4 regions of the Paenibacillus sp. FSL R7-0210 genome follow, and region 1 is predicted to be linked to each of the others. Evidence: riboswitches for the same ligand, from Rfam matches in the RefSeq annotation. Region 1 holds a riboswitch; each other region holds the start of a gene.

What was found. A riboswitch is a leader RNA that binds a small molecule or an ion and turns the genes downstream of it on or off. The one in region 1 is predicted to bind cyclic di-AMP.
Positions count from the first base shown of each region.
Region 2: linked by a shared signal. The riboswitch ahead of MKY64_RS10265 (hypothetical protein) and the one ahead of MKY64_RS26890 (C40 family peptidase) in region 1 are both predicted to bind cyclic di-AMP.
Region 3: linked by a shared signal. The riboswitch ahead of MKY64_RS09610 (APC family permease) and the one ahead of MKY64_RS26890 (C40 family peptidase) in region 1 are both predicted to bind cyclic di-AMP.
Region 4: linked by a shared signal. The riboswitch ahead of MKY64_RS15460 (alpha/beta fold hydrolase) and the one ahead of MKY64_RS26890 (C40 family peptidase) in region 1 are both predicted to bind cyclic di-AMP.

Region 1 is NZ_JBBPAR010000001.1:6,359,535-6,367,357, reverse strand. It holds gene MKY64_RS26900 (GNAT family N-acetyltransferase) at 1-108, opposite strand, end outside; gene MKY64_RS26895 (C40 family peptidase) at 355-846, opposite strand; cyclic di-AMP (ydaO/yuaA leader) riboswitch at 851-993, opposite strand; gene MKY64_RS26890 (C40 family peptidase) at 1,382-1,810, opposite strand; cyclic di-AMP (ydaO/yuaA leader) riboswitch at 1,868-2,006, opposite strand; gene MKY64_RS26885 (hypothetical protein) at 2,218-3,051, opposite strand; gene MKY64_RS26880 (M1 family aminopeptidase) at 3,061-5,076, opposite strand; gene MKY64_RS26875 (YwhD family protein) at 5,181-5,687, shown strand; gene MKY64_RS26870 (AbrB/MazE/SpoVT family DNA-binding domain-containing protein) at 5,782-6,264, opposite strand; gene MKY64_RS26865 (DNA-3-methyladenine glycosylase) at 6,533-7,210, opposite strand; gene MKY64_RS26860 (transglycosylase domain-containing protein) at 7,309-7,823, opposite strand, start outside.
Region 2 is NZ_JBBPAR010000001.1:2,336,464-2,344,286, forward strand. It holds gene MKY64_RS10230 (sigma-70 family RNA polymerase sigma factor) at 1-69, opposite strand, end outside; gene arsC (arsenate reductase (thioredoxin)) at 537-956, opposite strand; gene MKY64_RS10240 (arsenic transporter) at 978-2,273, opposite strand; gene MKY64_RS10245 (ArsR/SmtB family transcription factor) at 2,384-2,710, opposite strand; gene MKY64_RS10250 (MarR family winged helix-turn-helix transcriptional regulator) at 2,845-3,294, shown strand; partial or broken gene arsM (arsenite methyltransferase) at 3,337-3,927, shown strand; gene MKY64_RS10260 (arsinothricin resistance N-acetyltransferase ArsN1 family A) at 3,946-4,443, shown strand; cyclic di-AMP (ydaO/yuaA leader) riboswitch at 4,790-4,953, shown strand; gene MKY64_RS10265 (hypothetical protein) at 5,159-5,626, shown strand; partial or broken gene MKY64_RS10270 (3'-5' exonuclease) at 5,646-5,780, opposite strand; gene MKY64_RS10275 (suppressor of fused domain protein) at 5,964-6,707, shown strand; gene MKY64_RS10280 (FAD-dependent oxidoreductase) at 6,799-7,823, opposite strand, start outside.
Region 3 is NZ_JBBPAR010000001.1:2,203,600-2,211,422, forward strand. It holds gene MKY64_RS09595 (sensor histidine kinase) at 1-980, shown strand, start outside; gene MKY64_RS09600 (DsbA family protein) at 1,074-1,838, shown strand; gene MKY64_RS09605 (disulfide oxidoreductase) at 1,835-2,269, shown strand; cyclic di-AMP (ydaO/yuaA leader) riboswitch at 2,496-2,655, shown strand; gene MKY64_RS09610 (APC family permease) at 2,784-4,601, shown strand; gene MKY64_RS09615 (ABC transporter substrate-binding protein) at 4,774-5,811, shown strand; gene MKY64_RS09620 (FecCD family ABC transporter permease) at 5,964-7,025, shown strand; gene MKY64_RS09625 (FecCD family ABC transporter permease) at 7,022-7,823, shown strand, end outside.
Region 4 is NZ_JBBPAR010000001.1:3,583,210-3,591,032, reverse strand. It holds gene MKY64_RS15490 (Na+/H+ antiporter subunit A) at 1-343, shown strand, start outside; gene MKY64_RS15485 (Na(+)/H(+) antiporter subunit C) at 331-663, shown strand; gene MKY64_RS15480 (Na+/H+ antiporter subunit D) at 660-2,135, shown strand; gene MKY64_RS15475 (Na+/H+ antiporter subunit E) at 2,141-2,623, shown strand; gene MKY64_RS15470 (Na(+)/H(+) antiporter subunit F1) at 2,623-2,916, shown strand; gene mnhG (monovalent cation/H(+) antiporter subunit G) at 2,906-3,265, shown strand; cyclic di-AMP (ydaO/yuaA leader) riboswitch at 3,264-3,397, shown strand; gene MKY64_RS15460 (alpha/beta fold hydrolase) at 3,405-4,220, shown strand; gene MKY64_RS15455 (TrkH family potassium uptake protein) at 4,247-5,605, shown strand; gene MKY64_RS15450 (hypothetical protein) at 5,859-6,002, shown strand; gene MKY64_RS15445 (AraC family transcriptional regulator) at 6,125-6,973, opposite strand; gene MKY64_RS15440 (beta-L-arabinofuranosidase domain-containing protein) at 7,128-7,823, shown strand, end outside.

The DNA.
Region 1 (7,823 bases):
CATCCAGCCGTAAATATTATACGGCGGCTTGTAGCTCCACTCACAGATCTCAGCGGCATGCTGCGGCTCCATAGGCACCACGTAAAAGGTTAGCGGGGAGCTAATCATTGGGGGAGGCCTCCTTCCAAGGGACATAGATTCATTTCTTCTATTAATTATATACAAAAACAGCCAGTTTCGACGCAATTTCCTTACGGAAATGCAGAAACTTGACAAACGGCAAAATATATTTTCCGAAAGCGCAGAATCAGTGTTTTACAAATATAGAGAGGGGTAAGTAATTTTATAGACAAAAAAAGCCCTTCCCCAAGATTTCGGCAAAAATCTCGGAAAAGAGCGTTAGGTTACAAAGGATTATTGTACATCATCGTTGTCTTGGGAATCCGAAGCTACAGTCTTGTAGGCATCTGTACTCATGATTCGCTTGGCGCCAACGTAGCGGTTGACGTAATAGCTGTCACTCAGCGAACTGATGGTTACACCACGTGAGGAAGAGGCATGGGCGAATTCGCCGTCACCAACATAAATACCTACATGGGATATGCCCTTACCGCTTGTATTGAAGAATACAAGATCGCCCGGTCTCATCTCGTCACGGGACACGGCAGAGCCCATCTGATACTGGGAGCCGGATTGATGGGGCAGGTTAATGCCGATCTTATCAAAAACATACATTGTAAATCCGGAGCAATCAAACCCGTTAGTTGATGTACCGCCGGACACGTATTTGGTTCCGATGGCTTTGTCGATCACTTTATCCATTTTGGAATCCGCGAAAGCGCTTCCTGCTCCGATGGTGAAGATAATGGACAAGCTTAGTACTGCGGCTGCTAGCTTCTTCTTCAAAAGTAAATACCCCTTCCAATGCCTACGAGGTTAGCTTAAGGGTTCGGTTGAAGGTCCCCTATGACCCCTCTTAGAATAGGAGGTCAATTCACCCAAAGTGGTTCCCCCGTTTCCCTAATTCATTAGGGAACTCGGCACGACTGTTGATTAGGATTAGCGGTTCATTCAATACATGACAAAACCTTTGTTAAAATCGATTCAATAATTACAAAAATGTTACTAAAAACTCACTGCGATAATTGTAACAAAGACTAAGGCGCTTGGCAATCACTTATAACATATTAATGCATCTTTTTTGCTGTTTTTTAGAGTTATAGCCCTTTCCAAAGACTCATATCTATGCGCAGGGGTTAATTTATATGATTATTTCTTTGTTTTTGCAAGAAAATGCTGTTTCAAGGCTGCGAATTCAGTGTAAAAGGTAGAATAAGGAAAAGGAAAAACCCGGAAATGATTACGGCAATAATCATCCCGGGCTCGTATAAGTTACATTTAGTTGTTAGAGGCTGAAATATTCGGGGTATGCTTCAAGGGTTCAATCGTAAGCGACAGCTTGGTAGGCTGTTGTGCTCATTACTCGTTTGGCGCCAACGTAGCGGTTGGCCCAGTAGGACTGGCTCATCGAACTGATGGTTACACCACGTGAACTTGAGGACTGTGCGAACTTCCCGTTTCCAACATAAATACCGACATGGGACACTCCGTTACCCAGGGTGTTGAAGAACACGAGATCACCGGAACGCAGATTGCTCTTGGATACACTTGTTCCAACTTTGAACTGTGCTTTGGAGGTACGGGGCAAGGTAAGCCCGACATTCTTGAACACATACTTGGTAAATCCGGAACAGTCGAAGCCGCTGGTGGTTGTGCCCCCGGTTTTATACGACGTTCCAATGGTTTTTGAAATCACAGTATCCATCTTAGAATCTGCGAAGGCACTGCCCGCTCCGAGTGTGAATACCATCACAAGACCCAGCGCTGCTGCGGTGCATTTTTTCTTGAAATTCTGACTAATCAAAAGATGTACTCCTTCCAGGGCCTGCGAGGTTAGCTTAAGGATTCGGTAGAAGGTTCCCCTATGACCCCTCTAAAGCGAGATCAATTCACCCAAAATATGGTTCCCCCACTTCCCGGTGCAGGGAATTCGGCGTTTTATGCACCAGAACAGTGACTTATCGGTATTGCTTAAATTGCAAGAGTTACGGAATATTTTGCTTGAAAGATTACAACTTTGTTACTACTGGTACAGCCATCATTGTATCAGAGGATTTCCCCTTTTGCAAATGCTTTTGTCCTCCGTTCAAGCAAAAAAGAGTCCTGCTCCCTGATAAGGGGCTGTGACTCTCTTTAGTATGCCGCTTCAGCAGCTTATTATTGTGGAAATGATTTACTGGACCAAAGGTGGTACTGGGCAGCGATTCCCCACATATCGAACAGCGTGGAGGGCAGCGGAGCTGCCTGGCGGAGCATAAGGGCCGGCAATCCGGGATAGAACAGAGCAGAGGCGCTGCAGAGCAGAATTACGGCCAGGCTTCCCGCCCCCAGAACGATGGATATACCGATCGAAGGCAGCAGCATCTTCAGGCAGATCAGCAGTGAGGAGAACATGCCGGTACCGGCGGTATAGCCGAATTGCATATAGAGCAGAAGCTTGCGGACAAGGAAGAGATAGAGCAGCCAGCCCAGCACATAAGGCACCAGCTTCAGCAGAAGCTGGACATCGAGAACACCGCTGAGCAGATGACGGTACATACGCGGAAGCAGCCAAGAGAGCGGCAGGAGGGTTAGCGCCCATTCGATGAGGCTGAACACCAGCACCGGCAGCCCATATTTTCTCATTCCGGGAAAAAAGAACAGTCCCCGCGCTCCGTCGCGCTCCTGGTGAAGCTCGTGCAGCAGCCCTGCACGGATAAAGGGAGTCACCAGCAGCCTTAGCACTGTCAGCGCAAGCAGCAGCCACAGCCAGTGCTGGACGGCGGGGTCGGTGCGCAGCGCGGTCTGCCCCTCGATATAATACAGCAGCCTGCCTATTCCGCTGCCGCCGGCATTCGCATCCGGGTAGCGGAGCAGGACGGGGACAACCGCGCTTTTAATGAATTTGTACAGGAAATATCCCCAGAACAGCCGGTAGATAAATAGCAGAATCAATATATAGAATTGCTCTTTCATGCTGATCCAACCGCGGGCAATTGAACTTTTCACCATTCCTTCACCTCACCAGACAAGAGTTCCGAGCAGGGTTTCAAGCAGAGTTGATGCACTAAGCGTCCAGCGGGAGAGTGTACGCGGCTCAAGCTCCGCCATTCTGAAATTATTAAGATGCCTGCTCTCCAGCAGAATGGAATGCCCCGGATCGATCTCTGCGGAGACCAGCGGCGCTTTATACGCTAACTCAAAGGAAGTAGCCTTACCCTCGCCATTCCAGTATTGCTGCACCGTGTACCCGTCTGCGAAGGTGAATTTCACGGGAACATCGGGGTACAGGCTGCCCTTATTACTTACATCAACCACAGCGCTGTAGCGGCTCCCACCGCCGTCACTGTTGTCCTGTCTGACGGTGAGCCTGATATCGTCAACTGCGAAGTCGGGTGCACCCCCGCTATAGACATACCGCTCAAAATACGTCTGCCAGGATTGCTTGGTCACTTTCTCCACAACCTTCTGGAAGTCGGCGGTGGACGGATGCTGGAAGCGGTATTTGCGGGCATAGGCGGCGAGGATGGCATCCATATTCTTGGTCCCGGCGATGCGTTCGATATCCTTCAGCACCAGCTTGCCCCGGATGTATACATTGCGCGTGTAGGCGTCATCACCGGTGTATTTCCAGGTCTCCAGCTTAAGCGGCTGTGAAGAGGAGACCAGGCTGGACTGCAGCGGGAGGCTTGAGACCACACCGTATTCCTGTTCCATCAGCCGGTCTTCGGCATAAGAGGTGAAGCTCTCATCCAGCCAGGCTTCTTCGAATTCATTGCTGGCCACCAGGCCGTAGAAATATTGGTGCCCGATCTCATGGATGATCGTGCGCTCCAGGGAGGTGCCCGGTGAAGTGTCCGTGGCGCCGAAGGCGGTAATCAGGGTCGGATACTCCATTCCTCCGGCCCCGTTGCCGGACTCCGGCGGGACAACAATCGATAAGGTAGAGTAGGGATAAGGGCCGTACCACTTGCTGAAAGCCATCAGTGCAGCCTCAGCCGCCTGAAAGTAACGCTCCTGGAGATGCTTATGCAGCGGGTCCAGATAGAGCTTAATCTTCACCCCGGGCACCTGCGGCGCGGAGAAGGCCTTCTCGGCAACCACGAAATCAGGCGATGCCGCCCAGGCGAAGTCGTGGACGTCATCTGCATAGAACTGATAGATCTTGCGCCCCTTCACCACCTTGGCGTCTCTCACCGGAAACCCGGTTGCGGCGACCTTATACTCGGGCGGGACAGAAATCGATACATTGTAAATTCCAAAATCACTGTAGAACTCGGAGTTGCCGTGGTATTGATGCAGGTTCCAGCCCTCTTCCTTGAGTCCTCTTCTGCCGGCAGGCTCATAGACGCTAAGCTTCGGAAACCACTGGCCGGCCATCACGAAGTCGCCAGCGGTTCCCATCCGGGCGAAAATTTTCGGCAGCTTGACCTCGAATTTAAGCCTTACCGTAACGCTCTCGCCGCCGTTCACCGGCTGCGGCAGATGGACCTTGAGCAGTGTTCTGTCATTGACATTGCCGTCGTCCGGCTGCACATATTGGGTGCGCTGCATCAGCGAAATGCCCTCGGAGGTCCGCAAATCTGTCAGGGTAATGCTCCCGTAACCCCCAGCAGGCATGGTGTCACCGCGAAGCGTGCCCCCGGACTCCTTCATGAAGGTGGTGCCGGCGGATGAGAATGCATTGGGATACAGATGAAAGTAGAGCTCCTGGACCGGCTTTGCGCCCGGATGGGTCCAGGTCAGCGTCTCGGAGGCGACCAGGGTCTCCTTATCAGGCAGGAGCTCCACATCCATGTGATATTCAACCACGCGCTGGCTTAAAGCCTCTGTCTCCGATGTGTAGATCGTATCTGAAAGATCGGACTGCACGGGCTGCTGCCGGGGGATAATGGCGGGGGACTTGGCCTCTTTTGGAACAGAGGCAGTCCATACGGCAGGGCTATGCCCTGACAGAAACCATATTCCGCCTCCAAGCAAGGTGAGGACAGCCAGGACTGCGAAGATGAGGGTATACCTTAATGAATGTGGCTTCATACTATGATTCCTCCCGTGACAAGCATCTACGGGATGTATATGTTTGCAATCGCCGCATTATTAGCTAAAATTAAATAATTAGTGAATGGAAAGGATGTGCACATGTGGATAACGTACAACCGGAGGGCAAAAAACAAATTGCCTTGAATATTGTGAACGCCAGAGCCAAGCATAAAGGCTTCGGTGCAGGCTCGATTGATCTGAACAATGTATCGCCTGTCATTATTGATCAGGGCATCGCCGTTATTGATATAGGTGCCATGCATGCCAAGAGCAAAGTGGAGAAGGGAATTAAATTCTCTATGAACCGTGAGGATGTTCCGGCGGGAAGACAGGTTTGGGTCGTATGGGTCGCCGTTGACCGTACCCCGGAGGGACAGTTCTACGGCGGAATTACCGCCTGTGAGATGTGGATTGACACCGAAGCGCGGCGCGGCTGGAAGATTCTTGCGGATCATGTAAATAAGCTGGATGCGGCCTTGAAGCGCAAGCTTATTCTGGATGGACTTGGAAGTGCTGAGCGGGCAGCGCTGAAATCCCTGCTGATGGCCCATAATGAAGAGTGGTGGGCCGCTTCGCCTGAGGAGCTGAAAGCTGCGCTATCGGAATAGAAGATCAGGTTATATGCTTCGCCCAAAAATTAAGGCTTGGCCCCAACGGGGCCAAGCCTTATCTGATGTCTAAGCAGGGATGAATGGATAACGGTTACTGCGGATCTGTTCTGCCGGGAGTGTTCAGCTTGCGCTTGAGTTGGCTGACTCTGGCTTGGCTGATGCCGAGAACCTCGGCAAGCTCCTTCTGGTTGGCATAGGGATGATCTTCGATCGCTTTCATAAGACGCAGACTCATTTCTTCGGTCTTGCTTCTCCGTCCCCCGCGGGCTGGCTCGGGATGCTCTTCTGCTGAACTAGGGGAGGCATGGATGGGTTCTGATCCGCGGTCGGGGTCACTAAGCTCCTTCAGACAGGTGTTGCAAATGAACTGATCCTTATAGTAGGTCACATGATCAAGACTTCTGCAAAAGGTGCATTCTGTGGAGGTGTACTTTCGGAGGACGATGATATCCTCATCCAGTATAAAAAATTCGATAGGATCCCCAATGTCAATATTACGTGTCATGCGGATTTCTACGGGAACCACAATTCTTCCGAGACTGTCTAAGCTTCGGATCATGCCTGTATCTTTCATCCCATGTCCCTCATTTACATCTTTATATTTTTTGTAGATATATATGATTATAGCAGTAATTGTAAGTTTAGAGAACGGGGGAAGCGTATACAAATAGGGGGATTTATTGTCATTTTATAGGAGTGTTTATCATTTTTTGGCGCCTAAGGGTGCGGAGATCAAAATATAGAAGAAAAACCTCTCCGCCTGGAAAGCTCCAAGGGAGAGGCTGATTAGGGTTCTCTTATTAATACCCAATATACCACAGCCGAAACAGCGGTATAGGCCTTTAGACCAGCCTGTGGGGCTGTGCCTGCGGATCGCTGACCGAGACATAAGGATTGCCCTTCAGATAGAAGCGCCAGGGGCGCCCGGCATACTCTTCCGCATAAGGAATATTGATGCGCGGGGCCTCGACAATATCCAGGGACTCCGGGTCATCCCCCTGCTCGATGCTCAGCGGGCCTTCCGGCAGATCGAACCTGGTATTGTTAAGACTCTTGTCAATCCGCAGCGCCCGGCACAGCTTGCCCGGCCCGCCCGAGAGGTCCGAGGGCTTCCTCACGGCAACTCCTCTATATGCCGCCATAAGCTCGGCATCCCTCTCCGTAAGCGGCTCTACTGCCCGGATCAGAACGGCATGCGGCTCGTCCTGAGCGGCAGTTACGACATTCAGGCAATGGTACATGCCGTAGATCAGGTATACATACACTGCGCCTCCGGCGCTGAACATGACCTCTGTACGGGCGGTCCGGCGGCTGCCATACGCATGGCTGCCTTTATCCTCAGCGCCTCCATAGCTCTCTGTCTCCACAATACGGCAGCGGATGTCCCCGTCTTCTGTGCGGCGGACGAGATGCTGGCCAAGAAGGCGCGGTGCTGCATCAACTGCCGGGAGCTTGTAGAGCTCAGGCTGGAGCAGCTGTGGCGCGTCCGGCTCAAGGCCGGCGGAGTGATTCGGCTTCATGAATGGATGACACACCTTCCTGCGGCGGAGTTAGGCGGGCGTACGCCTCTGCCAGTCTCCCCATCGTATCGCAGACAGCGGGGAGCGGCAATCCCCGGTTAGTTCATCCACCAACGCTTGATATTATTCCATAGGGAATGCTCTTCCTTGACCGGATCGGCAGGGCCGGAAGGGTCGGAGCTTCCGGAAGCTCCGGGTTCACCGGAGCTATGCTGGTCACAATATGCGGTAGGCTCTGTGCCGCTGATGAAGGTCTCCAGCTTTTTCTCCGGACAGTCTGCTGTAGCCAGCATGCCGGACAGCGGATCGACATATACGCTGACCACGCCATCGGGAATGGGAAAAATCTTCGGCGGCACATTCTCCAGTGCTTTTTCCGTGAATCCGGCGAAGATCGGTGCGGCCCGCCTGCCGTCGGTGGTTGCAATATCGCGGCCCTTATCGTATCCGACCCAGACGGCGGTTGAGAGCTCAGGCGTGAAGCCTACCATCCATCCGTCGGTATCTGTAGTGCCGGTCTTGCCGGCAACCGGACGCTTGATCATCGAGGCCACCCGGTTCCCGGTGCCTCCGCTCTCGAAGACCCCCTCCATCAGCCGGGTTAACACGTAAG
Region 2 (7,823 bases), 4.0 Mb from region 1:
TATAAGAGAAACGAAGGCATCGTGATCTCCGTTTTGTGCGGCATTGATTTGTTGCTGTGCATCGATCATTGTCGTTCACCTCCTGTTATATAGACAGCTAACTCGGGGGTTTGGATTTAATTAATGTAACATTATTCTGGAACTGACCGATCAAGTGACCACCCGCATGCGGCAAGCATGGGTGCCAAAGAGGAGTCACTCTTGGCTTGTTCCTGCTGAAGCTCCTTCATCCACTGAAGCAGTTCTTCCAGCCCGGTACGGATATTGGAGAACACACAGTCCTTTGTTAGACCACCACATATACATGCTGGGATTCGGGCAGTATTGAACTTCGCTTTATGTGGCAAGCTCGTTTCACCGCCAAGTTATCATCCATGCCAGGCGCACCCAAAAAACCGACCTAGTAATAAAGGTCGGGTTTAATTTGGAATTTTAGCAAAAAAGATCTATTATACTTTACCTTCAATCAGTTCATGATAATTTACCATTATAGTTTCTCTCCTGTCTCATTAGCAGCAGTTACTCCACTATCGCGACTATTCACCCGTTTCAGCAAATTGTTTGATGCGCTCTCCCACTTGATCACGAACCCGCTGGAAGACCGCCCACTTCTCTTCATCTGTTCCTTGCGCTTTTGCCGGATCATCGAATCCCCAATGCTCACGTTTCACCTGAGGCGGGGTAATGGGACACTTATCTGCTGCATCTCCACATAAAGTAATGACGAGATCAGAGCTGTTCAGCAGCTGCGGATCAATAATATCTGATGTTTGACCTGAGATATCTATACCTACTTCACTCATCGCTTGAACGGCTTTCGGATTCAACCCATGAGCCTCAATGCCTGCACTATACACATTCCATTCATTGCTCAAATATTTCTTGGCCCAGCCTTCGGCCATCTGACTCCGGCAGGAGTTTCCTGTACACAAAAAGTAAATGGTTTTCTTATCCATGAGTCGCATTCTCCTTTGATTTTAAAATAAGGTCAATGTTATATATAGACCAAGCAGTGTGATGAACAGCGTAGGGATGGTCAAAATAATCCCTGTTTTGAAATACGTTCCCCAAGATATCTTCACTCCTTTGGTGGAAAGCACATGCAGCCACAGTAAGGTAGCCAGTGAACCAATCGGTGTAATCTTAGGTCCCAGGTCAGAACCGATGACATTCGAATAAATCAAAGCTTCCTTAATTAGTCCGGAAGTGTTCGTGGCATCAATGGCCAGTGCATCGATCATTACGGTAGGCATGTTATTCATTATGGAGGAAATCACTGCGGCAATAAAGCCCATCCCCATCGTTGCTGTGAACAGCCCATGATCTGCAACGGCCTGGATGGCATCAGCTAATACATTCGTAAGGCCCGCATTTCTCAGACCATATACGACAACATACATGCCGATGGAAAAGAACACAATGGCCCAAGGTGCCCCCTTCACCACTTCTATTGTGGGGACAGCAGGACTTTTTCTTGCCATGAGCAAGAAAAAGATCGCGATGATACCCGCCACTACAGATACCGGAATGTTCAGAAATTCACTGACAAAGTATCCCGCAAGCAGAACCGCAAGTACAAACCAGGATAACTTAAACATCTGCTTGTCTTTAATAGCCGCTTCAGGTTTTTTTAGCTGGGAGCTATCGAAGTTTCTTGGAATACTTTTACGGAAAAAGAGATAGAGCACACTGATGCTTGCCCCTAAGGAAAATAGGGTAGGCATTAACATCCGTCCGGCGTATTCCATAAAGGTTAGCCCGAAAAAGTCGGCTGATACGATGTTCACCAGATTGCTTACAACTAGGGGCAATGAGGTAGTATCTGCTATAAACCCGCTGGCAATGATGAACGGAAAAACCTTTTTCTCATCAAAATTCAGCGCACGGACCATAGCCAGCACAATCGGTGTTAGAATGAGCGCTGCTCCGTCATTAGCAAAGAATGCCGCGACTACAGCACCAAGAATGATGACATAGATAAACATCCGCATTCCATTCCCGCTAGCAGCTTTGGCCATATGTAAAGCAGCCCATTCGAAGAATCCAATTTTATCGAGGATTAACGAGATCAAGATGATTGCTACAAAGGCCAGTGTGGCATTCCACACAATCAGCGTAACATCCAGAACATCATTCAAGCTGACGACACCGGCAATTAAAGCGAGTAACGCTCCGCCGCAGGCAGACCATCCAATGGACAGATTTTTAGGCTGCCAAATGACAAAAATCAAAGTGACTATAAATATCAGACTTGCCAGAGCTACCAATGGTATTCCCCCAGTTTATGTCTAACTCCACCCATCCGAGCACTCCCTTCAAAGAGTTAAGTTTAATCTCAGGCATCATTATATAATTATACACTTATATATTCAATAGAAAACTGTCATTCGCAGCAAACAGCATTAGACGGTTTATTCAAATGCAATAAAAGGTCACTTGCATTCGGGGTAAGATTTAGGATGGCCTTAACATGGGGTTTATCTACTTTATTTAAAGAATAATAGACCCACTGCCCCCTTTTCTGTTCCTTTACCAATCCGCTGCTTTTTAATTTACGTAGATGCTGACTAACGGCTGGCTGAGAAATGTCAAAGAGATCCACGAATTCACATACACACCACTCTCGCTCTTTTAAAAGAATTAGAATTGTGAGTCGTGTTTTATCTCCAAGGAGCTTTAAATCTTCTGCAAGATCATTTAATGTATCCAATTTTGAATCTCCCCTCTCTGTATATAAGACAATACTTATATTCTAAAACCTTTATCATCAATTATCAACTAAGCACAATTTATATTTGCACTTTGCAACTAAATGCAGTATAACTAGTTCAAGAGGTGAAAACAATGGAAACTCCAAGAGAACTACTCCAAATCATGAGTCGGCGTTTAGGATTACTCAATAAGGATTGCTGTAGCGTAGGAGGATGTAATCTTTCCGCTACCCAAAGTCATCTGTTATATGAGATCGATCGGAGTCACAATCCTTCCATGCAACAAGTCGCCGAAACACTTGGCACAGATATTACAACCTTCAGCAGACAAGTTCAATCTCTGGTGAAAATGAATTTGGTTAAAAAGACATCTGATCCCGCAGATCGAAGAATTTATAACCTGTCACTCACTCCTGAAGGTAAAATGGTAGCTGCAACTATTGATCAACAAATGAATGAATACCTGAACGAGGCCTTCTCACACATGAGTGAGTTTGAAGTAGAAACATTACTACGGTCCATTAAGCTTTTCAACGAATCTATGGGAAAACTCAGCAATTGCTGCGCACCCGTAAAAGGGTGACCTTCTCTTCTCTTTTACTTGTATATTGCAAATTATTTCAGCTGCGGTAATCCACAGGCTATTGCTGAACTGCAGGCGGGTGAACATGTTTTGGACCTTGGGAGTGGCGGCGGATTTGATTGTTTTCTGGCTTCCCGGCAGGTAGGTAATGAAGGCCATGTTATAGGTGTGGATATGACACCTGAGATGATCAGTCGAGCAAGAGATAATGCCCTTAAAGGAAAGTTCAGTAACACCGAATTCAGATTGGGCGAAATAGAGCATCTTCCCGTCGCTGACAATTCGATCAACGTCATTATTTCCAACTGCGTGATTAATCTCTCCCCAGACAAACAGCAAGTATTCCGTGAGGCTTATCGTGTTCTTCAGCCTGCAGGTCGTCTTGCCATATCAGATATCGTAACTACAGCTGAGCTTCCTCCTGAGATCAAAAATGACCTGGATGAATTATATTCGGGTTGTATCTCTGGCGCCTCTTCCATTGCCGATTTGGAGATCATGCTTCAGGAATGCGGCTTTACTGATATCAGCATTGAGCCAAAGGACGAATCTAAAACATTCATTAAAGATTGGGTTCCAGGTGCGAATGTTGACCAATACATCGTCTCTGCTGTAATTAAAGCGAGAAAGTAATCTTAAGGGGATGTTGATATGATCAGTACATTAACTGTCCGTCAGGCCACACCTGAGGATATTGAAAGCATTCTTCGTATCTACAATCAGGGGATCGAGGACCGGATCGCTACACTTGAAACAGAGATGAAAGACTTCTCATATATGGAATCATGGTTCAACGATCACCAAGGCCGTTTTAGCGTTTTGATTGCTGAACGCGAAGGTGAAGTCGTGGGCTGGGCCTCACTGAACCCATATTCTCACCGTTGCGCGTATAACGGCGTCGCTGACCTTTCTGTATATATTGATCGAAGCTTTCGTGGGCAAGGTGTAGGCAGCTCCCTCCTGGAGTCCTTACACAAGGTAGCAAAGGAAAATAGTTTTTATAAAATTGTTCTCTTTACCTTTCCGTTTAATGAGAGTGGTCAAGGATTGTATCGAAAGATGGGCTACCGGCAGGTTGGTGTATTTGAGAAGCAAGGAGTGATGGACGGAGCGTTTATTGATGTGATGATTATGGAGAAGCTGCTATAAAAATGAAGATCAAAAGGAGAAGTTCCATCCGCAAACGGAGGAACTTCTCCTTTTGATCTATTCCTACAATCTCACTTTCATGGAGGCTCCGCATATCGGGCCTGTAAACAGGAGGATCTTAAACATTATATCTGATCTTAATATCATGATTAAAGAATCATTAAGATTCATTTAGCCCCATTTAGGTTGCATTAAAAAGTTAATAAATACGCGATAACTTCAGAAAATCGGGGATGAATGCTAGATTACAAGGGATTTTCTTCATTTTTATATCCTATAGAGTCTTATTTAGTCTCCTAGAGAACTTTCAGCATTTTACAAACAGTGATGCTCAGCGTAAGATTCCTTTTAACAAATGCTGAATTCCCGTCAGGCGGGAAGCGGGGGAACCAAATGGCTGTGACCAGCCGAAATGGGGTGAATCCAAAGAAGATTGAACTCTTCACTGGTAGGACGACTCTCACCGTCCGAATCCGTCAGCTAACCTCGTAAGCACTGGAGAGAGCCTGCATTAACCATGCTTTTTTGCTGCGATCCCGCAAAACCTTTCCATTACACTTATCCATCGTACAGAAAACCAAATATTCCGTTTGGCTTGAGCATGCTGCTGTATGTGAGAATGAAACTGAACTGACAGCCTATGTAGCCACAGCTGAGCAGACCCATAATCTGCAGCGTTATATGAAATCTATAGACAACCTAGGAGGCATTATTCATGATTAACGCCAGACTGTCACGAATCGAGTTGTTCGCATTTAGCTGCCGCCCTTCCTTCATGCATATTTCAGAGCCTTACGGATGCTGGTATGGGGTGTTGAAGTTAACCTTCGGAGGACAGATCAGCTATGGGAATTGCATTCTTTGTGCGGGTGACAATGCGGTGGATTTAATCAAATGGGGCTCTTTTCTGAAAGAGATATGTCATTGTACTGCAGAAGAAGCCACAGAATACGTCCGGATGCACGGACAAGAATGGGCTCCCAATCAACTTAACATGATCAAGACTGCACTCGATAGTATGTTCATTCAAAATGACCAAATCCGAATGAAGGTAGGAGCCGGATCGGAGCGGTATCGCCATCAAAGGACAGAGCAAAGAATCCATTCAATTAATACGGTGAAGAGTCGTCTGAATCCAACCATTTTATTTGCAGAATCGGTATCCTATTATTCACTGCTATAGACATGATCAATTTAAATTATCAAAACTTCAATTGGTCAAAAATCTTAACGAATATTTTTGCAATGTTCTTGGCATCGTCGATACCTCTATGGTGAGTACCTTCAAGCGGCAATTCAAGCATAGACAAGGCTCTCTCCATGCCTACGCCCCGCTTGCGGTCATTTTCCCAACAGGTGACTTCCAGATCAAAAATGATATAGTTCATATCTGCTCCTTTTGAAATTCGAATCGATAGACCCATCGCTCCGGGGCTATGTCTTTTGTTATACTTCCAAGTGAGGTTTCAAATACTTCATTTCGCACTTTAATATAAACCCACACAGAGGAGCGCAAAGACATGAACTTTTTCAAAAAACTGTTTGGCGGCAAGGAAATGGGCAAATCAGAAGACGGTACCACCATTTATGGTTATGACGCTTCGGATGAGCAGCAGGTTACGCCTCCCGCCAATATTTTGTACATGGAAGATTTAAACGAACATTTCAATCGGGTCTTTCCAAACCGGGAAACCGGCGTGTTCCACGAACTGATTTCAGACATCGTACATATTGATGTGAACATTATGGAAGCTACACCTGATGAGCCATACCGGGTGCTGTACACCAATGGGATGAGCGATCTGCCGCTGACGCTCCCGCAGGAGATCCGTGAAGAGTATAAGCATCTAGAACGCGCGGAGCTGATGATGTTTTTGCCGGCGGACTGGCCGCTTACGCAGGAGGATTTCGAGGCGGAGGAGAACTACTGGCCGATCCGGCTGATGAAGATGCTTGCCCGATTCCCGCATATGTATCAGACATGGCTTGGATACGGCCATACGATCCCCAACACGGAGGATTACGAGCCTTATGCGGCTAATACGGAGCTATCCGGCGTGATCCTGTATGCTCTGCCGGAAGAGGTTAGCACCGTCCATACGAAAGACGGCAATCAGGTTCAGGTTTATTTCCTGGTTCCGCTGTACCGGGAGGAAATGGAGTTCAAGCTGGAGTCCGGTATGGATGAACTGGTCGCCAAGCTGTTCGAGCTTCCAGAGGATTTCCTCGTTCTGAATCCGAATAGACGCAACGCTTGTAAATAACTGCCCGGATGAACAAGTTTGAAACAGCTTGAAAAGGCTGAGCCTAAGTCAAGGATATGACTTTGGGCTCAGCCTTTTTATTTCTTATTTCCTAGAACCGCTCATTGATCTGCTCCCCTAACCATGCGCCTTTGCGGACAAGTCTGCGCTGCAGGTCCGCGATGTCGATACTGCGCGTTTCCCGTGAGCCTTTCTCAGTCAGAATTGCCGCAGCCGTACCGGAGGCTTCGCCCATGGCAAAGCAATTGGGCATGACCCGGGTGGAGCCTTGGGCCGCTCTATCGGTTGATATCGCTCTGCCGGCTACGATTACGTTCTGAATACCGGCCGGAAGCAAGGCGCGATAAGGAATGCCGTGGGACTCTCCCGGCGATAGACGTATCATCGTCATGCCGCTCGTAGGCTTTGCCATATGAATATCAATAAAGTAGGCATTGCGGGCAATATCGTCAGGGAACGAACGGCACGCCAGAAAATCGTCGGCAGTGATGATATAATCGCCGATGATCCGCCGGGTTTCCCGAATGCCGATCTGTTCGCCCGTCAACGTCAGGAAAGCGTTCTCGAATCCGGGAATCGCTTCCCGCAGCCAACCGGTAATGTGTTCAACAAGCGCGCGGCCTTCGATTGCTCCGCGGGTCAGATCATCCGTATTTGAACCATCAATCCCGAATACATGGCCGAAATTGAAGCCTGCCGTATGATTGTTCAGCCAGGAAATACCGGCCCAATCTCTCGCGACGCGCAATCGCCCTTCGTGTTTCGCCTTGTTGATCGCATGTTTCAGATCGTGGCCGTGCGTCTCCGCACTTGAGAGAAATTTGTTCCTGTCCAGGTTATTCAGGACGAAGCACATTGTCCCCGGCTGCAGCTCTCCGTCATCTCCACCTTTGGCGAGCTGCCCGCCCGCAAGATAGGTGAGATCCGCATCGCTGGTTGCATCAATGTATATCTTCCCCTTCACAGCCTGGGTTCCGGTCTTGTTATTAATGATCGCCGCTTCAATGATGCCGTCCTGTTGAAGAACTTGACTGACGAAGGTATGATACAGCACTTTAACGCCAGCCTCCATCATCTTTTCGTCCAATACGCGTTTTAAAATTTCCGCATCAATCG
Region 3 (7,823 bases), 4.2 Mb from region 1:
ATGCCATAACGCGCGCTTCACGGGGGCAGTCCTCCAAGCTGGAGCTGAAGGTACGGAGCAAAGGCGGGGAGCAGCTGATCTGTAGTGTCACCGTCTTTCCTTTGCTGCATCATACGGAGCAGTGGGTCTATATTGTGGCCGAGGATGTGACTGCCCTGATGAAGTATCAGTATGAGCTGCTGGAGGCCAGGGATACCGCGGAGAGTGCGGTGACGATGAAAAGCGAGTTCCTCGCCACCATGAGCCATGAAATCCGCACGCCGCTGAACGGCATTATCGGCGTCAACCAGCTGCTGTCCGAGGAGATCAGCAATCCTGAGCATCTGGAGCTCCTGCGGCTTCAGAGTACAAGCAGCCATGCTCTGCTGCATGTGATGAGCGATATTCTCGACATCTCCCGGCTGGAGGCGGATGCCCTCTCGCTGAACAAGGATTCTTTCGGGCTGAAGGCGCTGCTCCAGGGCTGTATGGACCTGTTCATGGTGAGCACACAAGACAAGCCGTTATCTCTGGAGCTTCTGATCGAGGAGGGGCTTCCTGACAAGTTCACCGGGGATGCTGCGCGTATCCGCCAGATTCTCATCAACCTGATCGGCAATGCGGTGAAATTCACGCCATCCGGCACGGTAACGGTTAAGGTGGAGTCCTATGGCGTCAGGGAGACCGCTCAGGCGCTGCAATTCATGGTGCGCGACACCGGCATTGGCATCTCACCGGATAAGCTGCAGCTGCTCTTCCAGTCCTTCTCGCAGGTGGACGGGTCGCATACCCGTAAGTACCCCGGCACGGGTCTGGGCCTTGCGATCTGCAAGAAGCTTGTAGACCTGATGCAAGGAGAGATCTGGGCAGAACCGGCAGAAGGGGGCGGCACACAATTCTTCTTCAGAATTAAGCTGCAGTCGCAGGAGCATTCCCCGGAGGTATTTTTCGGCAAGGATACAGGGGAGGGGGAGTCAGCGGAGGAGAATGAAGCCGTATAAGACAGCGATTGCCAACAAGAGAGTTAACATTATATAATTTGAAAGTAACTATTCTTTTATCACGATAGTCCTGAGGACGGAAAGGAACTCTCTTTGAGCAAAACAAAAAAGAACAATGTCACGGCTCCCCAGATGAGCAAGCAGGAGAAGCGCAGGGCAGAGCAGGAGCAGCAGAAGCAGAAAACGAGAATTCTGATCGTGAGTACGGTGGCCATCGTCATTATTATTTTTGTAGGCTTATTTATGCTGGCATCGAAGGACTCTTCGCCTGCCGGTACAGACAGTAAGCCGGTTGCCTTCAATTACAGCGAAATGATGCGGCTTGGCAAGGAGGATGCTCCGGTCAAAATTGTGGAATTCGGCGATTTCAAATGTCCGGCTTGCGCCCAGTTCACCGGTGTGATCAAGCCGCAGATCGTTCAGGGCTATGTCGATCAGAATAAAGCAGCCTTCTATTTCGTGAATCTGGCCTTCCTCGGTACGGATTCCAGAACGGCCTCCCTGGCAGCGCTATCGGTCTATCATCAGAACCAGGAAGCGTTCTGGAAGTATTTCGATGCGATCTATGCCAATCAGGGGAATGAAGAGAAGGAATGGGCTACACCTGACTTCCTGGTGAGTCTCGCCAAGCAGCTGGAGCTGCCGGTGGATTACGACCTGCTGCGCAAGGACATTGACGAGCGTACCTACGTAAGCGAGCTGGAGCGGGATATTCAGCTTGGCACCGATACGGGCGTAACGAATACGCCTTCCTTGTACGTGAACGGCATCAAGGTGAAGGAGCCTTTCAATATGGAGGCGATTGACGCCCAGATTCAGGCAGCAACAGCAGCAGCGGGAGCAGGGACCGCCCAATGACCGCCTTCTCTGCCTTCTGCCGGCGTAACTGTCTCTACTTGGCCTGGTTCGTCTGTGTGGTGGCTGTAGCAGGAAGCCTGTATCTCAGTGAGGTCCTAAATTACGAGCCCTGTAAGCTGTGCTGGTTCCAGCGGATCTTCATGTATCCGCAGCTGTTCCTGCTGGGGATCGCCACCTACCGGGGGGACAAGCGGATCATTCCATACGTGCTTCCCCTTAGTCTGATTGGCGGCAGCATCTCCATATATCATTATGCGGAGCAGAAAATTCCGGCGCTCAGCAAGGTGCTTCCCTGTACCATCGGCGTACCGTGCAACAAGGATTATCTGAACTGGTTCGGATTTATAACGATCCCTCTGCTTGCACTTATAGCCTTTGCCTTAATCTCCATTCTGCTCTGGACAGGACGCAAAGAGGAGCCTGCGGAGTAAGAAGCTGACGGGCAGAAGGAAGAGAAGAGAATACCCTTAATTTTAGTAAAAAATAATATGCAAAAACCCTGTAAAATCACGTGGTAAAGGGATAATGAAAGAGAATGAAAGATCAAGACATACCGGATGATGAATTTGGTTGTTTTGAGTGCTTTTCATTCTTTTTTCATTTGTTTCCACGCTTTACGGAAGACGTGTTGTAGCTTAATATTAGTCCTTGTGAGAAGTTGAATATGCGCTGAATTTTCCGGAAGGAAAAACGGGGGAACCACACTTTGGCCAAGGCCAAAAGGGGTGAATCGGAGCAGGCTACTTGACCTGTAACCGTAGGGCTACCACAGTCCGAATCCGCCAGCTAACCTCGTAAGCCACTAGTGGGATAATGACCATGCACACTAAGGCATGCGGATCATTTCCGTATGCTTATTTTGGTGCCTGCATTTATGAAATCCACTTATGAAAACAGCGCAGGGAAACCCGTTTCAACTTAACCAAGAGAGGAACTGTTACTACAATGGTAAGCAAGGTAAAACGACTATTGATCGGGCGTCCGATGAAGTCGAACGAACTCGATCATGAAAAGTTATCCAAGGTGAAAGCACTGGCTGTCCTGTCTTCTGATGCGCTCTCGTCTGTAGCCTACGGAACAGAACAAATTCTGATTGTACTGGTGGCCGCCGGGTTCACCGCTATCTGGTACTCCTTGCCAATTGCATTAGCCGTATTGGGCCTGCTGGCTATTCTGATTCTGTCCTACCGGCAGACGATCTTCGCTTATCCCCAAGGCGGGGGCGCGTATATTGTCGCCAAAAGCAATCTAGGGGTGCATACCGGCTTACTGGCCGGCGGCTCTCTGCTGGTGGATTACATTCTGACGGTGGCGGTAAGTGCGTCGGCGGGGACGGATGCAATCACTTCAGCTTTTCCAAGTCTGCATAATCATAGTGTTCTGATAGCGGTATCTGTTATCGTGCTCTTAACGATTGTTAACCTGCGGGGAGTGACCGAATCGGCCTCCTTCATCGCTATCCCGGTCTATCTGTTCGTGGTTTCCATCTTCGTGCTCATCATCTCGGGGGTCTTCAAATATATGACCGGCGGCGCCCATGCCCATGTTCCTGAGATTGGCTCGGCCGTATCGAACGTGAGTATGTTTCTGCTGCTGAAGGCCTTCAGCTCCGGCTGTTCGGCTCTGACCGGGGTAGAAGCGGTCTCCAATGCCATTCCTAACTTCAAAGCGCCCGCGGAGAAAAATGCAGCCAAAACGCTGATGCTCATGGGCCTCATTCTCGGGGTAATGTTCACAGGTATTACGCTGCTCGCTTACTGGTACGGTATCATGCCTGATGAGAAGGCCACCGTGGTCTCACAGATTACCGAATCTACCTTCGGCCGCGGCGGACTGTACTTCTTCATTCAGGGGATTACGGCGGTTATCCTGTTCCTGGCAGCCAATACGGCGTACTCGGCCTTCCCGCTGCTGGCGTTCATGTTCGCCAAAGACAAATATCTGCCCCATGCCTTCATGGTGCGCGGCGACCGGCTGGGCTTCTCCAACGGTATTATTTTCCTCGGTGTTATGTCGGCTGTGCTGGTGGCGGCGTTTCACGGGAATACGGAAGGACTCATTCCATTATATGCAGTAGGGGTATTCATTCCGTTCACGCTGTCGCAGCTGGGCATGATGGTCCAATGGTACAGAACGAAGCCGAAAGGCTGGCAGAGCAAGTTCGCCGTCAATACGGTGGGGATGCTCACTACATTAACGATCACCCTGATTTTCATAATCACTAAATTCTCCAGCGTGTGGATGGCCTTCATCTTCCTGCCGGCTGTTATCATCGTGTTCCACCGGATTCACCGCCATTATATGAATATTGCCGATCAGCTGCGGATCTGCCCGGCTACCGATAAGCCTTGTATCAAAGGAAGCACCGTAGTCGTTCCGGTCGCCGGTGTGACTCGTGCTGTACTGCATTCGATCAGCTATGCGAAGTCATTGACAGATAATGTGGTCGCTGTATATGTAGGCTTCGATGAAGAAGAGATTCACAAGATGGAGCAGAAGTGGGAGGAGTGGAACCCCGGCGTACGCCTGATCGTCCTGCGCTCCCGCTACCGCAGCATTATCCGCCCGCTGGTGAAGTTCATCGATACAGTAGAGTGGAAGACCTCTTCAACGGATCATATTACCGTCCTGATTCCGCAATTCGTGACCAAGCACTGGTGGCAGGCGGTGCTGCATAATCAGACCAGCTTGTTCATCCGTTCATATCTGATGAATCAGAAGGACATTGTAATCGCGACTGTACCTTTCCATCTGCATAAATAATATAGAAGATTAGGAAGATGGCTGTTTCTGCTTAATGCGGAGACGGCCGTTTTTACGTTATTATAAGTTATTGGTTGACATAGAGAATGAGAATCAATATCATCAGTATAGACAAGATGAAGGTAACAGAGCTTTTGCCAATCATGAGGGTAACATACAGGAGGGGTATTCAATGTTTTCGTTCAACCTGCAAGGATCAAGAAGCGGGAAGCTGGCGGTGGCCGGACTTATGACTACAACACTGCTGCTGTCCGCTTGCGGAAATGATAATAGCAACGCAGGCAGTAACGGTGGAGCAGGCACCGCACCTGCGGCAACCGCAGAAGCGACTGCGGAGGCCACTGCGGTACCTGCAGCAACTGCTGCACCCGCTGTGGAGAAGACCGTAACGGATGCAATGGGACATAAGGTGACCGTTCCCGCTAATCCGCAGCGTGTAATTGCTTCTTATCTGGAGGATTATCTGGTAGCACTCGGCGTGACTCCGGTTGCCCAGTGGTCTACGAAGAATGGTACTCAGGCTTACCTGGCCGCTGAGCTTAAGGACGTTCCGCCGATCAGCTATGACCTGCCGCTTGAAGCCGTCACCAGCTTCACGCCGGATTTTCACATCGTCCAGTCGGAGGGCTCGGTTCAGAACGGTCTTTATGACCAGCTGAATAAGATTGCACCAACCTATGTACTCGGCGATGAGGTCAGCAGTGACTGGCGCGCAGCCTTGCTCAAGATCGGTGAGCTGCTCAATAAGACACCGGAAGCGGAGAAGGCTATTGCAGACTATGACCAGAAAGCGGCTTCAGCCAAAGCGGCTGTCTCAGCGGCAATTGGCGATGATTCAGTAGCGGTTCTGTGGCTGGTGTCCAAGAATTTCTTCATTGTAGATGAGACCCGCAGCAGCGGTGCGGTATTGTATGGCGATCTTGGAGTGAAGCTCCCGAATCTCGTGACCGACATTCCTGCAGAATCCAGAGCACCGTGGAACCCGATTTCACTGGAGAAATTATCTGAGCTGACTGCAGAGCATATCATTCTGGTGAATAGTGACAAGGCAAGCGGAGCTGAGATTACAGAAGGTGCAGTCTGGAAGGGAATTCCGGCCGTTAAGGCAGGGAATGTTCATGAATTCGGCAAAGATACCAGCTGGCTGTACAGCGGCCCTATAGCCAATACCAAGACCATCGATGATATTCTGAGCAGTTTTGTAAAATAGGTTCTTTACCAGCCGGAGAATTGTGCAGGCTTTTATATCCTTAGGATATAGAAGCCTGCCTCTTTTTTAAGTTGAACAATATTCATATCTTTGCGATAATGAGAATCATAATCATCTATATTTCCCTAATAATCCTGATAAGGAGACGGCATATGGCTTCATCCACAGATTCTGCTCTACAAGCTCCTTCTGTTGAAGGGAACACATCTGTCCGGTCGCGGCCGCTTGCCGCTGCTGTTATTCTGGTGCTGGGAATAGCAGCGATTGTCTTCGGCCTGATGGTATCCGTATCGGTTGGTGCGGCGGATATCCGGCTGGCTACCGTATGGGAGGCGGTGTTCCGGTTCAATCCGGAGCTGCCCCAGCATCAGGTCATCCGGGAGCTGCGGATTCCCCGGGCTGCCGCAGGAGCGCTGGTCGGCGCATGTTTTGCCGTTGCCGGTGCGATTATGCAGGGGATGACCCGCAACCCGCTGGCGGATTCCGGACTGATTGGTCTTAATGCAGGTGCGGGCGTTGGACTGGCCCTGGCTTTTGCCTTCGCGCCAACACTATCCTTCGCGTACATCATGCTGTACTGCTTCCTTGGAGCGGCTGTAGCCTCACTGCTGGTATTCGGGATCGGATCGCTCTCCCATAGCGGACTGACCCCGCTTCGGCTGACCCTCGCCGGTGCGGCAGTAAGCGCCATGCTGCTGGCGGTCAGCCAGGGCATTGCTATCCTGTTCAGCCTCTCCCAGGATATCGCCTTTTGGATGGCCGGGGGGATTGGAGGAGCGAGCTGGAAGCAGCTGCAGGTAATATCTCCTTGGGTCGCGGCGGCCCTAATCGGTGCGCTGATGTTGTCGCGTTCGATTACGCTACTGAGCCTGGGCAGGGATGTTGCAGCAGGTCTCGGACAGCGCACCGGTCTGGTACAGACTGCAGGGATGATTATTGTCGTCATCCTCGCCGGAGCGGCAGTCTCCACGGTGGGGCCGATCGCTTTTGTCGGATTAATGATTCCGCATATTACGCGTTACCTCGTTGGGGTTGACTACCGCTGGATTATTCCCTGCTCCGCAGTCCTTGGAAGCATTCTGGTCCTGGTGGCCGATATTGCGGCCAGGATGATTAATGCGCCATACGAAACACCAATAGGTGCCTTAATTGCAGTATTCGGCGTACCGTTCTTCATCTATCTGGCCAGCAAACGCAAGGGGGAGCTGAAATGAACCGTTCCACCTCATTCCCCCCGGCCAAGCCGCGCCGTTCCAGAGAGGCTGGTATTCTGACACTGCTTGCTGTGCTTATCGTCATTCTGTTTCTGGTCAGTATGAATACCGGCTTAATGCGTCTGTCACCGCTCGAAGTTCTACATACCCTATCCGGCAACGGCACCAAGCAGCAGCAGCTGATTCTGTTTGATTTCCGGCTGCCGCGCATCGTGATCTCCTTGCTGATTGGTGCAGGCTTTGCGGTCGCCGGAGTGATTCTGCAAGGCTTGTCGCGTAATGCTCTCGCTGAGCCTTCCACCCTGGGGATCAATGCCGGAGCCGGATTCGCCGTACTGATCTTTATCTCCTTTGTACCGTCTACTACAGCAGCTCCGATCCTCGTGCTTCCGCTACTGGCGCTTGCAGGGGCCTCGCTTACTGCAACACTGATCTACTTCCTGTCTTACAGGAGGGAGGATGGGCTCTCGCCGACACGGCTGATCCTGATCGGGATTGCTGTGGGTGCCGGGATATACGCTTTTCAGCTTATTTTGTCATTAAGACTCGACCCGCAGAATTATCAGTTCGTAGCCATCTGGCTGGCCGGCAAAATCTGGGGCGGAGACTGGCGGTTTGTGCTGGCCCTGCTGCCCTGGATATTGATCCTGCTGCCCTTCGCATTCTACAAAGCCCGGGTGCTCAACGTACTGAATCTGGGCGATGAGCTCTCCAAGGGACTGGGCCTGCCGCTCGAACGGGAACGGCGGTGGCTGCTGGCTGCGGCTGTTGCGCTGGCAGGAGCCTGTGTATCGGTAA
Region 4 (7,823 bases), 2.8 Mb from region 1:
TAATCATCCCGGGGGAGGTTTTATCGGGGCTTTGATGGCTTCTGCTGCGCTTATGCTCATTGCAATCGCATTTGGAATGGATCAGGTACGTAAGGTGCTCCCTGTGAATTACCGGCTGCTTACAGCTTCCGGGCTCATGCTGGCTATTCTGACAGCGTCAGGTTCATTCCTGTTTGACGCTCCTTTTCTAAGTCACACGTTCGGCCACTTCCATCTGCCAGTACTTGGCGATACGGAGCTGGCGACTGCCGTCCTGTTTGACCTTGGTGTATTCCTGGCTGTAGTCGGCGTGACGATGACCATCATTTTATCGATCGGAGGGGAGAAGAAATGGAACTCGTAATGGCGGTAGCGGTCGGAATTCTGTTCATGATCGGTGTTTACCTGATTCTCTCCAAAAGCCTGCTGCGCATTGTGCTGGGAACCTCCTTGCTGACGCATGGAGTCCATCTGCTGCTGCTCACGATGGCCGGGCTCAAAAGGGGGGCAGCCCCTGTACTAGGCAAGGCGGATACCTATGTTGATCCGCTGCCGCAGGCGCTGATTCTAACCTCCATTGTCATCAGCTTTGGGGTCACAGCTTTCTTTTTCGTACTCGCATACCGGTCTTATCAGACGCGGGGTACTGATGAAATGGACAGCATTAAGGAGGACAACGAATGAGTAATCTATTGGTGCTCCCGATTCTCATTCCGCTGGCTACGGCTGTCATCCTGATTTTTCTCAAAGAGAAGATCCGGCTTCAGCGCGTGATTAGTGCGCTCAGCGGTCTGCTTAACATTCTGATTGCGGTGCTGCTGGTTACACGTGTCCACTCCGAGGGCATACTGACCCTGCAGATGGGGGGCTGGGCTCCTCCGTATGGCATTGTATTTGTAGGTGATATGTTTGCTGTATTGCTGGTAACGATGGCTTCGATCGTCAGTTTTGCGATTCTGTGCTACTCCTTCAGCAGTATTGGAGAGCAGCGGGAGCGGTTCTATTACTATACGTTCTTTCAGTTTTTGCTGGTCGGGGTATACGGCTCGTTTCTTACGGGGGATATTTTCAACCTGTTTGTCTTTTTTGAGGTCATGCTGATTTCTTCTTATGCGCTCATCTCACTCGGTGGGACCAAGCTTCAGCTAAGAGAAACGTCGAAATACCTGCTTATTAATATCGTATCCTCGACACTGTTCGTAGCTGCGGTAGCTTATCTCTATGCAGCGGTAGGAACGCTCAACATGGCGCACCTGTCCCAGCGTATCGCTGAAGCGGGACAAGGCGGCGTGCTTAATGTGATTGCTGTTTTGTTCTTGATTGTATTCTCCCTGAAGGCAGGACTATTCCTGTTCTTCTGGCTTCCAGGGTCCTACAGTGCACCTCCGGCGGCTGTCAGAGCGTTGTTCGGTGCCCTGCTGACCAAAGTAGGACTCTATGCAATCATCCGCACCTTCACGTTGTTGTTCGTGAACGATCCCGGCTTCACTCATGACTGGATCGCCTGGATGGCTGCTGCTACCATGATCCTGGGCAGCCTGGGGGCAGTGGCTTATAGGGATATCCCGCGGATTCTGAATTATAACGTCATTATCAGCGTTGGATTTGTAGCCTTTGGGCTTGCTGCAGGGACTGCAGATTCAATGAATGGGGCAGTCTTCTATCTGCTGCACGATATGCTGGCCAAGGGACTTATGTTTATTCTGGGCGGGATGATTATATCCGCAGCCGGAACTGACCGGCTAGGCAGTATGGGCGGGATGATCAGAAAGTATCCGCTCCTCGGCTGGATGTTTTTTATTCTGGCGCTCGCCCTGGTGGGGATTCCGCCGCTTAGCGGTTTTGCCGGCAAAATTATGATCCTCCGTGGAGCGTTGTCCGAGGGGATGCTGACGCTGTCCCTCATTGGTCTGGGATCAAGCTTTCTGGTGCTGTTCTCCCTGATGAAGGTGTTCAGGCTGGCCTTCTGGGGAAATGAACCCAAGGAAGAGCAGCCTAAGGTGAGCTTGAAGGTTGCTTCGGCTGTGGCTGCCGGCCTGCTGCTGCTTGTGATTGCAATGGGGATCGGAGCGGAGTATGTGTATACTTATGTATCGCAGGCTGGCGAGGTTCTGGCTTCACCTGCGCTATATATTGAAGCCATAATGAAGGAGTAGTGAATATGGCCTTACAATTCCTGTTTAATCTGTTGATTGCCTTTCTGTGGATGGCGATAAATAACAATGGCTCTGGCTCAAGCTTCTTAGTAGGTTATCTGCTGGGCATCGGACTTTTACTGTTATTTAGGAAATCCAGGTCCCAGCCCCGGACCTTCTATCTCATACGTATATGGGCTGTACTGAAGCTTCTGCTGATCTTTGCCCGTGAACTTACGGTCTCGAATTTCGTGGTCATTGGCCATATCATCCGTCCAAAACTGGCTATACGTCCCGGTATCTTTGCTTATGAGACTGCCTTGGCCACACCCTGGGAGGTCACACTGCTCTCGTGCCTGATTTGTCTGACACCGGGAACCCTGACTCTTGATGTGTCCAAGGATGGCAAGACGCTGTACATTCATGCTATTGATATTAAAGATGCACAGCTGATGGTCACGCAGATTAGAGGCACTTTCGAACGAGCGATCAGGGAGGTGACCCGTTAATGATCCCAGTTATGCTAACCGTGGCCATGATCATTCTGGCTCTGGCGATGCTGGCCTGCCTGTTCCGTCTCCTGAAAGGGCCAACCCGCTCCGACAGGGTTGCCGCACTCGATACGATCGGCATTCATGTACTCGCTATGATAACCGTCTTCAGTATGCTGCTGGATACCCAGGATTTTATAGAAGTCATTCTGGTTATCGGGATTCTGACGTTTATTGGTACTACGGCACTGGCCAGATATATTGAACGGGGAGCCGTTATAGAGGATGGAGGGAACCCCAATGACAGGTGAACTGATTAGCTCTATTCTTGTGGTAATGGGTGCAGTCTTCTGCGGCTTAAGTGCCTTCGGCTTAGTCCGGCTGCCCGATGTCTATCTGCGTTCACATGCGGCTACCAAAAGTGCAACCTTCGGGGTATTGTGTTTGCTGACAGGAGGTTTCCTGTACTTTTGGTTCAAAGACGGAACGGTTAATGTCAAGCTTCTGCTGGCGATTGTATTTGTATTCATCACTTCACCGGTAGCAGGTCACTTAAATGGCCGGGCTGCCTACCGTTCCGGAGTGCCCTTATGGAAGGGAAGCGTTCAGGATGACCTGAAGGTGCTGGGGGAAGAAAGCAAGGAAACGTCTGTAAAATAATAGTTAATCGCTGAATTCCTTATAGGAAGCGGGGGAACCAGGTTACATGGGGTGAATCTCGGGAAAAACGAGTAGGGCTACTTTCAGGCCCGAATCCGGCAGCTAACCCCGCAAGCGTTCATGAGAGGATGCACTGTATATGCCGCATATTGAAGTGAATGGAACGTCGCTGTATTATGAGATGTCGGGCAGCGGTCTGCCTATTGTTTTTATTCATGATTATTCGACCTCTCATCATCTGTTTGAGCCGCAAGCGGATTATTTCAGCAAGCGTGCCAAAGTGATCGTATTCGATTTGAGAGGGAACGGGCAATCGGGTAAAATGGATGTGGAGATCAGCCGGATCGTAGACACACAATGTGAAGATTTGAAGCTGTTATTGGACGCTTTATCTGTAGAGAAGGCTGTTATCGTAGCTTGTTCCAGTGGTGCTGTGCTCGCCCAGAAATTCGCCTATCTGTACCCTGAACGGATAATAAATATGGTATTGGTGGACAGTTATTTTCAGGAGGATTACACGGCGAGAGGCAGTAAAATGAAAGGAATCTTTGAGGTCTGCGCATGGGCGGCCCATTATCTTCCTGCCGAAATGTTCGTCCGTTCCTTGCGCATCACCTACAATAAGTGGCTCTCGGCTTATCATATTCTCAGGAAAGAGCTTGTGCATGAACGGACAACGGAATTAATTAAGCAGCGGCTGGCACTTAGACAAACGGACAGCTACGGGTTCGCATTACGGCTGCAGATTCCTGTTCTTGTTGTATCCGGGAATCAGAATGAATGGGCGCTGGAGCAGGTGAAAAGAACAGCCAGCAAGTATCCGTCTGCCCGTCTGGCGATCCTTGAGGATGCGATGTATCCGACTCATCTGTGTCAGCCCCAGCTCTTCAACCGTATATTACTGGATTATCTTAGGGAACAGCATAGTTTTCAGCGGGCGGCAGCTGGCAACTAACTTGAATTATAATGGGAGCCAATGATATGTTCTTTAACAAAATCTCATCCTTCATCACAAATCTCAGACTGACCTCATCCAGAATCATTTTACTCGGTTTTGCAGTCCCTATATTTCTTGGTACAGTGCTGCTGGCCTTGCCGATATCTTCGTCCAGCGGACTTAGTATAGGGTGGCTGGCAGCACTGTTTACTTCGACTTCAGCCGTATGTGTAACGGGCCTCGTTGTACTTGATACCGGTACCGATTTTTCTCATTTTGGACAGGTCATTATCCTACTTCTGATTCAAATTGGCGGTTTGGGATTTATGACATTCAGTGTTTTGATCGCCGTGATCTTGGGGAAAAAGATTGGATTAAAAGAACGTCTGCTTATCCAGCAATCATCTAATTCTGTAACAACACAAGGAGTCGTGCGGTTATCACTCAGTATCTTTCTCATTTCATTTATCGTGGAGACAACTGGAGCTATAGTGTTGGCCCTTCGATGGGCAAATGAACTAGGAACAACAAGGTCCATTTATTATGGAATATTCCATTCAGTGTCTGCCTTCAATAACGCCGGATTTGGATTATGGCCAGACAGTCTGAGCCGCTATGTGGGTGACCCGTTAGTTAATATTGTTATCTCTTTTTTGTTTATCATCGGCGGGATTGGGTTCACGGTGATTCTGGATCTGTACCGGAAAAGAAGATGGAGAGATCTTTCCTTTCATACAAAAATAGTTTTAATTACTTCTGGACTCCTTTGTATGGCAGGGTTTTTGGTGATTTTTGCGATTGAACTTTTTAACACAAAAACATTCAGTACTCTCTCTTGGAGTGAAAGAACTTGGGCGGCATATTTTCAGGGTGTTGTTACCCGGACAGCCGGCTTTAATTCCATCGATATTGGAGCAATGCTCCCGGCCTCACAATTTTTTATGATTTTCCTGATGTTTGTTGGGGCTTCGTCCGGATCGACTGGAGGAGGTATAAAAACGACCACATTTGCTGTACTTATGTTAAGTATCGTCTCAACGATTAAGGGGAAAACAGATGTGCAACTGCTTAAAAAACGCATCTCCCAGGATATCATATTCAGGGCACTGGCAGTAATGACCATATCCCTGGGTGTAGTTCTTACAGCCACCTTTCTTCTATCCATTACAGAATATGCTCATCCTAAAGATTTCCTGGCGCTTCTCTTTGAAGCAACCTCTGCATTTGGAACTGTAGGAATGTCTATGGGAATAACATCAGAACTTTCGCCACTGGGAAAATGCATCATCATAATTACAATGTACATCGGGAGACTAGGGCCTTTGACTTTAGCTTTAGCACTGGCACAAAAAAATGTGAAGCAAAAATATCGGTATCCGGAGGATAAGCTGCTTATCGGGTAAAGTTTACTGAGCTGCGCTAATTCTAATGATTTTCAACGTTATTGTGCTATCTTCTTTTGTTTATTGGGTTGAAGATGTTTTTATCTCATAACCTAGTTATAAATAATTTGATTGCATTTTGCAAGTATTGTATAAAATGCAGGGTCCGATTGGAAGGAAGCAGGAATTAATATTTGCTTTTGAGACATGGTATCTAATATATAAGTACATAATTATGTACCACGTATTTAAGAATTCTAAGAGGACAGTGCATATGTTCAACATCGAAATGGCAGAGAAATTAAAGGTACTGGGTGACAAAACCAGACTTACAATTATGGGATTGTTAAAGGATAAAGAATGGTGCGGGTTCGTGATCAAGTGGGCGAGCGCATCAAGCAATTCGCTATACAGGTGAATAAGACAGAGATACAGCCGGGGCTTCCCGGCTGTATCTCTAAGGAGGACGCGGAGTTCAATTTCCAGGGTTCGTTCGAAAAGCCGCGTGTAATAGACACAACAAGCCCTCCATACAATTTCTCAATAAATCCTGCTCATATACTCTGAGGGGGAGCAGCCCTTCACTTTGCGGAATACCCGGCTAAAGTAAAAGGGGGAGTTGAAGCCGAGCCGCTCGCTGATCTCGGAGACATTCAGATTTGTGTTGCGCATCATTCCTGCTGCTTTGTCCATGAAGAATTGGGCATTGTACATTTGGATGGTGCTCCCTGTTTTATGTTTGAAGACTTCACACAAGTAACTGTAATTCATCTCCAGAGAAGCGGAAAGCTCCTGTGAATTGAGGGTGTAGCTGTCCTTTTGTTCAAGAAATCCGATAATTCTGCTTACCGTCCGGTCCGACTTGCTCAGCGGGGACTGGTGAAGAGACTGCCTGAAGAGAGTGATGAACAGCTCCATCGTTTGCAGGCATAGCGTGATGGTGCGGAGCGGATCTGTTGTATTGTACAGTTGAACGGCGGCTTTCAGCTGCTTCTCCAGCTTCTCGGGGTGTGAGATCCTTCCGTGCTTGGGAAGTGTAATGCACTTACGGAATTCTTCTAATAATGGTTTTCCTTTTAATGGATTACCGTTCTGCTCCGCTTCTCCCTCGGAATTACAGAAGAAATGAATCCAGTACCATGAAGTGCCCGCAGGTGTGCGGGGTTCTCCCCAGTGATGCAGACCGCTTTTCAGGAACAGAAATTCTCCCTTGCGGATGAGATACTCCGTTTCTTCCTCCCAGACCTCCATTTGCCCATCGGCCAAATAGAGGAAAACTTCCCACTCCAGCCTCCTGTCAGGATGCGTATATAAGCTTTCAGTCCTATGGGAACCCAAATCTTGTACGTTCAATACTTTATCGAAGTGTAATATCACGTTGTTGTGCATGCCTTATCCTCCTTACATAAACAGATACAAAATCTGAAAATAGTATAGGTTAACCAAAGGTGATGAATTCAATTATAGATGTCCGGCATTATAAAATATAGATGCAGGAGTTCTACGCTGCACTATTATTTTATAGAAACTGAGGTGTCCGAGCTTGTATGCTAACTTTGGTCTGGATGAAGTAAGGCTGACTGACGGGGATTTTGCGTGCCGCAGAGCGCTTGTTAAAAAGTATATTACTGAGTTTGATACGAACCGGCTTATGCACACATTTAGAATCAATGCGGGAATGGGGTCTTCTGCAGAGCCCCTGGGCGGATGGGAAGCCGTGGAGGTTGGCCTCCGGGGACATTTAGCCGGACATTTTCTGTCGGCTTGTGCCAAATTCGGATTTGGGGACCGGGATGAGGTTTTGAAGGCAAAAGCACTTGAGATTATTGATATTATGGAGTTATGTGCGAAGCCAAACGGGTATTTGAGTGCCTTCGAAGAAGATACACTCGATATTCTGGAGTTCGAAGAGAACAGGAATGTATGGGCGCCCTATTATACTCTGCACAAAATCATACAGGGACTGGTGGACTGTCACATCTGTCTCGGCAGCTCCAAAGCCATGACCCTGGCCCTGAACCTGGCGCATTATATACGCAGACGATTCGAGAAGTTATCCTTCTGGAAAATTGACGGGATACTCCGTTGTACGAAGCTGAATCCGGTGAACGAATTCGGGGGGATTGGCGACGCCTTGTACACCCTGCATGAGATCACAGGAGATCCCCAGCTCCTTGAGCTGGCCAAGCTGTTCGACCGGGATTATTTCCTGGAGCCCCTGGCAGCCGGTGAGGATGTA